Regions from separate parts of the Arthrobacter sp. BB-1 genome, predicted to be linked through region 1. Evidence: predicted binding sites of a transcription regulator. Region 1 holds the regulator's gene; each other region holds the start of a gene.
What was found. Region 1 encodes Rex, which represses fermentation and respiration genes when NADH is low (regulators of the CRP and FNR family bind a similar motif). Its sites were predicted from a motif close to CTTGTGAANNNNTTCACAAG; they were not measured.
Positions count from the first base shown of each region.

Region 1 (2,201 bases):
GCTCATGAGTACTCCCCCTGTCCCGCCTCCCGTTCCGAACGATCCCGAGTCCGGGTCCGAGTCTGGCTCGCAGGGCCCGCGCTACGGCCAGAACACCCCGCAGTACGGGCAGCAGTCCGGCGTACCCCAGTACGGGCAGAACGCCCCGCAGTACGGACAGCAGTCCGGCGCACCCCAGTACGGGCAGAACGCACCGCAGTACGGACAGCAGTCCGGCGCACCCCAGTACGGGCAGAACGCACCGCAGTACGGACAGCAGTCCGGCGCACCCCAGTACGGGCAGAACGCTCCGCAGTACGGGCAGCAGCCGTACGGGCAGCAGCCGTACGGCCAGTCCCCCTACGCGCAGTATCCTTCGGAGCAGCCCCAGCCCTCTGGAAGCGCCGGCGTCCCGCAGCTGGTCAACATTTCGTTCTGGCTGCTGATCGCCTCGGCCGCCATCTTCGTCGTCTCCGCTCTTGCCGGCCTCGCCACGCTGGACGATCCCCGGTTCCGTGATGTCTTCGACAGCCAGGTCCAGGGCACCGGCGCGGGAGTCACCTACGAGGATATGAAGGGCGTCATCGCCGGCACCCTGGTGGTGTTTGCCATCATTGGCCTGGCGCTGTACCTGCTGGTGGCGTTCTTTGTCCGCAAGGGCAAGAACTGGGCACGCATCCTGGGCACAGTCTTCGCGGCCCTTTCCGTCCTCGGCCTCTTCAGTCCTCCCAGCTTCGCGACCATCGGCACATTGTTGGGAATCGCGGCCATTGTGCTGCTCTACCTGCCGGGCGCAGCTCCGTACTTCCGGAGGCAGCAGCCGTTCGCCAACCCGTACGGCGGCGGTATGGGCAACCCCTACGGCCGGTAGTCCAACCACACCACCCTGCGGGCGTGGGTCCCGGAACCAGACGGTACCGCCAGAAACCTAGGCGGTCTGGCCCGGGGTCTGCGCCCGCTGTGCGTGGTAGGCAAGGATCTGCAGCTCCGTTGCCATGTCCACCTTGCGGAGGTTGACCCCTTCCGGCACCTGGAGCATCACGGGCGCGAAACTCAGGATGCTGCGGACGCCGGCCGCAACCACGCGGTCGCAAATATCCTGGGCCACGGCGGCGGGCAGTGCCAGCACCACCATGTTGGCACCCGTGCGGTGCAGCACGGTTTCCAGGTCGGCCACGTCACTGACCCGCAGCCAGCCCACTTCGTTGCCCACCACCATCTGGTCCGCGTCAAAAATGGCAACCACGTCAAAGCCGCGGGATTCAAAGCCGCCGTACCGTGCCAGGGCCTTGCCCAGGTTGCCGGCACCCACGATCGCCACTTTCCAGTCGTGCGTGAGTCCCAGGGCGGCGGCGATGTGCCGGCTCAGGTACTGCACTTCGTAGCCCACGCCGCGGGTTCCGTACGAGCCCACGTGGGAGAGGTCCTTGCGCAAGGTGGCGGAGCTGACACCGGAGGCCTCGGCGAGGGATTCTGAGGAGACGCGTTCCACCCCCTCTGCGAGCAGGGTGTTGAGGGCGCGCAGGTAGAGGGTCAGCCGTGCCACCGCAGCCGGCGGAATCTGCTTGGCTGCCATGCCCGTGGCTCCCGGCAGGTCCGGGACAGCCTGGGGAGTTGAATCCAGCGAAGCCACCAGCTCCTCCCTCGCATTGCGTTGTGACTCCACTCTAGAGCCCCATCAGCAATGCCAACAAAGCAGGTGCCGCACCGATACCCGAGCCATCACAAGAACTGCTCCCCTACTGCGCCATGGCCTGCCGGAGCACGCGTTCCAGGCGGGCTTCGTCTATTTTCCAGAAATCCCGCTGCACGCCGTCCACCAGCACCACTGGGATTTCCTCCGCATAGCGCTCACGCAGTTCCGGCTGGTGGTCCACCAACTCTTCGTTCCACTCAAGTCCCAGCAAGGCCGTAACCCGCCCGACGGCGTCGCGCGCGTCTTCGCAAAGGTGGCAGTCTGCTTTGGTGATGAGGAGGACGCGGGGTGTGGCCATGCCTTAACGGTATCCCCGTCGCCCGGAGCCCTGCGACGTCCAGCGCGAGGGCGCAGTGGAATGCACAGTGGATTGGCTAGACTCAAGTCCATGCCCGAGGAGAAATACGTCGCCGTAGTCACCAAGCCGGTTGCTGCGCCGCAGCCGGGCGAGGCGGCGTTCTTCGATGTGGACAACACGCTGATGCGCGGCGCCAGCCTGTTCCACGTTGCACGGAAGATGCACCAG
Region 1 is NZ_VDEV01000029.1:31,123-33,323, forward strand. It holds gene FHJ30_RS16210 (hypothetical protein) at 5-850, shown strand; gene FHJ30_RS16215 (redox-sensing transcriptional repressor Rex) at 908-1,612, opposite strand; gene FHJ30_RS16220 (glutaredoxin family protein) at 1,719-1,973, opposite strand; gene FHJ30_RS16225 (HAD family phosphatase) at 2,064-2,201, shown strand, end outside.

Region 2 (2,201 bases), on a different contig from region 1:
GATGGCCTGCCGCGAAGCCAGCTCCGTGAGGTATTCGTGGATGCCCAGTCCCGCTGCCTCGGCCGCCTGGTGGTATTCGGGGGGCACGCCGTACTTGGTGAACCAGCCGAAGATGTCCCCCACGCCGGACTGGCCGGCCTCGTAGCCCCACAGCCCTTCAACAATGCCACCGTCAACCACCCCGCACATGCCGGGCACTTCACGCAGCTCCGCGCCATTCATGACGTGGCAGGTTGAGGTGCCCATGATGGCCACCAGCTGGCCCGGATCTACAGCCTTCGCGGCCGGGGCAGTGACGTGGGCGTCCACGTTGCCCACAGCCACGGCGATGCCCTCCGGCAGCCCGGTCCAGGCCGCGGCTTCGGCAGTCAGGTACCCGGCGGCTTCACCCAGGCGGCCGATGGTGTGCTCCAGTTTGGCGCTGACGAAATCCTTGAACTGCGGATTCAGGGCGGCCAGGAAGTCCGTGGATGGGTAGCGCCCATCCTGGTAGATGCCCTTGTAGCCGGCGGTGCAGGCATTGCGGACATACTCGCCGCACAACTGCCAGACTATCCAGTCAGCAGCCTCCACCCAATGGTCCATTGCCGCGTAGGCTTCCGGATCCTCCTCCAGCAGCTGCAGGCCCTTGGCGAACTCCCACTCAGAGGAGATGAGCCCGCCGTAGCGGGGAAGCCAGGTTTCGCCGCGCTCGGCGGCCAACTGGTTGATCCGGTCAGCCTGCGGCTGTGCCGCGTGGTGGCGCCACAGCTTCACGTAGGCGTGCGGACGGCGTTCGAACCCTGGCACTTCATTCAGCGGCGTGCCGTCCGCCTTGGCCGGCACCATGGTGCAGGCGGTGAAGTCCGTGGCAATGCCGACGACGGCGGCCGGGTCAATCCCCGCCTCGGCAACAGCGGCGGGAACCGCGTTGCGCAGGACCTCCCGGTAGTCGTTCGGTACCTGCAGGGCCCATTCGCCGGGAAGCCGCACCGTTCGTCCGTCATCGCCGCGGCCAGCCACGTCCTCCGGGAGGGAATCCGTCACCACGGCATGCGGATAGTCGTAGACACCGCTGCCGAGTTCCTTGCCATCCCGAACCCGCACCACCACCGCACGGCCCGAGAGCGTTCCGTAGTCTACGCCGACAACGAATGTATCCGGGGTACCCACTGCGTCCATAAGAAGCTTCCTCCATAGCTGCCGCAGCTTCGCGGCCTGACCACAATTGTGAGCGCTAACAGAAGTGAAGTCAACAGGGGAAAGTCAAGAGGAAACGATTGTGGGTTCCAGGCATATTCGCAGCCAGCCCGGGTAAAGGCAGGAAGACTGGAAAGACGGCCACGGGAGGAAGCGATGGAGGGTGCATCAACCGCGCCGGCACCTGCAGGCTCCAGCCGGACCACACGGGGCGCTTCCCCTGCGTGGCTCGCCGGCCCCCTTTCCGCCGGGCTGGGCCTGGCCGCCCACGTGGTTGCCGGCGGCCAGGCACCCGGCATCCTCATCGTCACCGCCCTGGCTGCCCTGCTGGGGATGGCCGCGTCGATAGCTGCCTCGATCTCGGGCGGACGCCGGCTCCCGGGGTGGGCTGTACTGCTCGCCGCCGGCCTGGTGCAGCAGCTGCTGCACCTGGCCTTCGACGCGTTTTCCACAGCCAGCGGCCTTTCCCTTCCCGGCCACCACGGAGGAGCGCCGGACCCGCGGGCGCCGGACCCGGCAACACCTTCCGCGGAAGGATCCGGCGCTGCCCACTCCCCGCACCTGATGCTGCACCTCCACGCCGCAGCCGCACTGGCGGCCACGGTTTTGGCCACGCAAGGGGCCACGTTGCTGTCAGCGGTCCAAGGGCGGAGCCGCTCAGGTGTTGAGCGTGCCCCGGACGATGCTGACGCTTGAATGGGCGGGATTGCCGTCCACGGGCTCGTCCGAGACGTCAACAATGGGGTATTCCGAGAGCTGCAGGCCGGCGGGCAACTGGAAGGTTCCCGAATCGGAATTCATCACACCCAGGCTCACCAGCCGGGAGAGGTCGGGGGCGATCAGCCAGACTTCTTGGTAGCCCTTCGCCTCGTCCTTGCTGAGCTGTATCTCCAGGGCACGGGAACCGTCCGCTGCCTCCACCACCTTTGCCGAGCCGGCGGCGGAGAACTGGGCAAGCGGCGTAAGGTCTGCTTCCGCAAGCGGCCGGGGCGCCTGGTTGAGCGACCAGACAGCTCCCGCAG
Region 2 is NZ_VDEV01000002.1:292,726-294,926, reverse strand. It holds gene araB (ribulokinase) at 1-1,161, opposite strand, end outside; gene FHJ30_RS01745 (hypothetical protein) at 1,336-1,875, shown strand; gene FHJ30_RS01740 (anti-sigma factor) at 1,837-2,201, opposite strand, start outside.
Region 2: the regulator Rex is predicted to act here: its motif matches at 1,207-1,226, upstream of araB (ribulokinase).

Region 3 (2,201 bases), on a different contig from region 1:
CAGGACACGTTTGAGGGCTGCCCGCCCGAGTGTCCGGGTAGGCCGCTGGAGGGCGCCGGCAACGGCGCTCGTAGATGGATGGCCGCTACTCCCGCACCGGCAACGGGGCGGGAGCACAGAACCCGGCGTATCGGTCAACCCATCCACCCCGTCCGGTTTGACCTTGAGAGTTGTGTTGGGGATCCTGAACCGTGCCCGCAAATATTGACCCGCCCTCCGGCGACGGAGCCGCCGAATCGCGGGGTCCCGCCCGCGCACAGCAGGCCGTTGCCCTGGCCGGGTTCCTTGCGCTCTCCGCCGCTGCCTGGGCCCTCGCGTCAGTCCCCATCATCCTGCATTCGGCTGGCTGGTTCGCGGGATCGGCCAAGGCCCCCTGGATGCCGCCGGGCTGGATGTTCAGGAGCATGTGGATGCTCTTGTATGTGGGGGTGGCGGTCGCCGCCTGGCTCGTCTGGCGAAAAGGGGAGTTGAGGGGAGGTGCCCTGGCCGGGTATCTGGTCCAACTGGTGCTCAATGCCGCGTGGCCGCTGGCCTTCTTCGGGCTCTTTCCGGTGTTTGGTGCCGCTGCCCTCTGGGCCGCTTTCTGTGTCATAGCCGGGCTTGCGGCCTCGCTTGCATTCCTCGTTGTGCGGTTCGGACCGGTGAGCCCGGCTGCGGGCCTGCTGATGCTGCCCTATTTTTCCTGGGTGGTGTTTTCGTCCAGCCTCAATCTCTATTCGGCCATCCACAACTGACTCCCCGGACGCAAGGCCCTTCCCTGTGAGTGATTTCACGTGGTTCCGGCCGGTCAGGGGTGGCTGGCCAACTTAGAATGGAGACCGGACGCAGGAGTTCTTCCGCCCGGGTTGCCTTCGCAGCCGGCGGTTTTTCTTTGCACGCGATCCAGGCGCCTGGGGGCCGACCCCTGCAGGCGCGGGTGCCCCTGCACAACATGTGGTGGCCGACATCCGTGTACGAGGACGTACACGGCTGAACCGAGGAAGGTATTTCTGTGAGCCAGACGTCAGATTCTTGTCTTGATACGTGGATGGGCCGGGAGGCCCTCGCCGAGGCCATGATTCCGGTGATCGGCCGGCTGTACCGCGAGAACAACGTGGTCACCAGCATCCATGGCCGGAGTTTGATCAACAAATCCACCATGAACATCCTTAAGGCGCACCGCTTTGCACGCCGGATGAGCAAGGACGAGCTTCTCCTGGAGGAGACGGCGCCCCTGCTGAACACCCTGGCCGGACTCGAGCTCGGTGCCGCTGCCATCGACATCGCCCGGCTGAACCAGAAGTTCAAGGAAGAAGGCGACGGCGCCACGCTGGAAGAATTCCTGCGGGCGGAACTTGCCGACGTCGTGGGCAAGCGCGGCGGCGATGACCGCACCAGCACCGACGTGGTGCTTTACGGCTTCGGCCGGATCGGCCGGCTCCTGGCCCGCCTCCTCATCGAAAAGGCAGGCGGCGGACACGGCCTCCGCCTGCGCGCCATCGTGGTCCGCAAAGGTGCTGACAACGATCTCTCCAAGCGCGCCAGCCTCCTGCGCCGCGACTCGGTCCACGGCTCCTTCGAAGGGACCATTCGGATTGACGAGGAGGCCAACACCATCACGGCCAACGGCGTGCAGGTACAGGTCATCTACTCGGACAACCCCGCCACCATCGATTACACCGCCTACGGAATAAACAACGCCCTTGTGGTGGACAACACCGGACGCTGGCGTGACCGGGAGGGCTTGTCCCAGCACCTGCAGAGCAAGGGCGTGGCCCGGGTCCTGCTGACCGCCCCGGGCAAGGGCGATCTCAAGAACATCGTCCACGGCATCAACCACGGCACCATCGAGGACACCGACCAGATCGTCTCCGCCGCGTCCTGCACCACCAACGCCATCACGCCGGTGCTGAAGGCAATCAACGACAAGTTCGGCGTCGTGCACGGCCATGTGGAGACGGTGCACTCCTTCACGAACGACCAGAACCTGATCGACAACTTCCACAAGGGTGACCGGCGCGGCCGCTCGGCAGCACTGAACATGGTGATCACGGAGACCGGCGCCGCCAAGGCCGTGGCCAAGGCCCTGCCCGAACTGCTGGGCAAGCTGACCGGCAGCTCCATCCGCGTCCCCACCCCGGATGTTTCCCTCGCCATCCTGAACCTGAGCCTGGAGAACGGGACCACCAAGGACGAGGTCAACAACTACCTGCGTGAGATGT
Region 3 is NZ_VDEV01000022.1:10,716-12,916, reverse strand. It holds RNA gene rnpB (RNase P RNA component class A) at 1-146, shown strand, start outside; gene FHJ30_RS11870 (TspO/MBR family protein) at 192-734, shown strand; gene FHJ30_RS11865 (glyceraldehyde-3-phosphate dehydrogenase) at 992-2,201, shown strand, end outside.
Region 3: the regulator Rex is predicted to act here: its motif matches at 757-776, upstream of FHJ30_RS11865 (glyceraldehyde-3-phosphate dehydrogenase).

Region 4 (2,201 bases), on a different contig from region 1:
AACTTCCTCGCCGGCGCCGCCGTCCGTGCGGGGCCGGGGGTCCAGCATGAGTTCCGGCTTGACGGCCGATGCGATGTCGTCGGCGTTGTGCGGGTCGCCCGGGAAGTAGAGTTGCTGGGTGACGGGCTGGTAGCCGGGAGCCGAGACCTTGATGTGGATGTGGGCAGGACGCCAAGCGTGCCATCCTGCAGCCTCGATGAGCTGTCCACAGGCACCGTCCGTGGGGATCTGGTACGGCGCGGGGCGCATGGTGTTGATCTCGAAGCGGCCCTCGTCGTCAGCCTTGACCGTGGCGCGGAAGAGCCACTCGGGCAGGCCCGGTGCGTACTGCGAGTAGAAGCCGGCGGCGTCCGCGTGCCAGATCTCCACCTGGGCGCCCTGGAGCGCGTTGCCGTTGGTGTCCGTGAACTGGCCGGTGAAGCGCAGCGGGGTGCCCTCTTCGCCGTCGCGCATCTCGACGGTGGCCGGTGTGGGAAGCTCGGGCGAACCGGGCACGTAGTAGGGTCCCTCGATGGTGCCCTTGGTGCCGGGGCGCTCCTGGGAGTTGACGTCCTCCACCGTGTGCTCAAGCCACACGTCGAGGAACAGGGGCCACTCGCCGTCGGTTCCTACCTTGATGAGCCAGGCCTTCAGGGTGTTGTACTCCTCGTAGGTGACCTGGTGCTCAACCACGATGTCGTTGGCGGCCTTGATCAGCGCACCGGCCAGGAGGCTCACGCGCTCCTTGGGCACGTGCAGCTCCGAGAGCTTGCCGGAGGCGGCGAAGCGTTCGGTGGCCTTCGAGCCGGCTTCAACGGCGGTGCCTTCGTTCTCGTTCCGGGTATCCACTTGGGTCTCAGTCATGGCGGTCTCCACCTTCGTCTTTGAATTGGGGCCAGGAAGGTTTCCTGCACCCGCCGCGGGACGCTGGCGCAGGGATCCTGCGGCCTTGCGGCATCGCGTGATGTCAGTCTCATCGTAGGTCCGAAGATAAGGACGCTACAAATATCGATAATGCCTATTTTCTGTCATTATCGGTACATAAAGACACCCTTGGTCGACCCTAGGTGTTTGCCTGATGTGAGCGCAGTCACGAGCGGGAAGAATTGCTCTAACGTCCCAGCTGGCACCGCTGCCCGGCCCGGACCTCCCGACCATCCGTCCAGCAATCTCCAATGGAGGAGCACGCCATGACCGAGAACCTGACCCATGCCCGCGAGGTCCTTGCCGACGCCGTGATCGATGACCGCGAGAACGGCATCATCCGGGCCAAGCGCGAGATCTTCACCGACCAGGAAATCTTCGAACTCGAGATGAAGCACATCTTCGAAGGCAATTGGGTGTACCTCGCCCACGAGTCCCAGATCCCCAACGTGGGGGACTACTTCACCACCTACATTGGACGTACTCCGGTGATGATCACCCGGGACAAGGACGAGAAGCTCAACTGCATCGTCAACGCCTGTTCGCACCGGGGCGCCATGCTGTGCCGCCGCAAGACGGACAACCGCACCACCTTCACCTGCCCGTTCCACGGCTGGACCTTCAAGAACTCCGGGGAGCTGCTGAAGGTCAAGGATTCCCGCAATGCGGGTTACCCGGAAACGTTCAACAAAGAAGGGTCGCACGACCTCACCAAGGTTGCCCGCTTTGAGTCCTACCGTGGATTCCTTTTTGGCTCGCTGAAGGCGGACGTGCTCCCCCTTGAGCAGCATCTCGGCGACGCCACCAAAGTGATCGATTCCATTGTGGACCAGTCCCCCGAGGGCCTGGAGGTTCTGCGGGGATCCTCCACCTACACCTACGACGGCAACTGGAAAGTGCAGGCCGAGAACGGCGCAGACGGCTACCACGTCACGGCCGTGCACTGGAACTACGCTGCCACCACTGCGCGGCGCACCGCCGGCGACTCCGCCAACAAGACCAAGGCCATGGACGCCGGCAAGTGGGGCAAGGTCAAGGGCGGCTTCTACTCCTACGACCACGGGCACCTGCTGCTGTGGCAGGAATGGACCAACCCCGAGGACCGTCCGCTGTGGGACCGCCGCGACGAGCTGGTGCAGAAGTACGGCGAGGAGATGGCGAACTTCATGATCAATATCTCGCGCAACCTTTGCCTTTACCCGAACGTGTACATCATGGACCAGTTCTCCTCGCAGATCCGCCACTTCCGGCCAATCTCCGCGGACCAGACCGAGGTGACGATCTACTGCATAGCCCCC
Region 4 is NZ_VDEV01000036.1:15,111-17,311, reverse strand. It holds gene catA (catechol 1,2-dioxygenase) at 1-843, opposite strand, end outside; gene benA (benzoate 1,2-dioxygenase large subunit) at 1,170-2,201, shown strand, end outside.
Region 4: the regulator Rex is predicted to act here: its motif matches at 1,057-1,076, upstream of benA (benzoate 1,2-dioxygenase large subunit).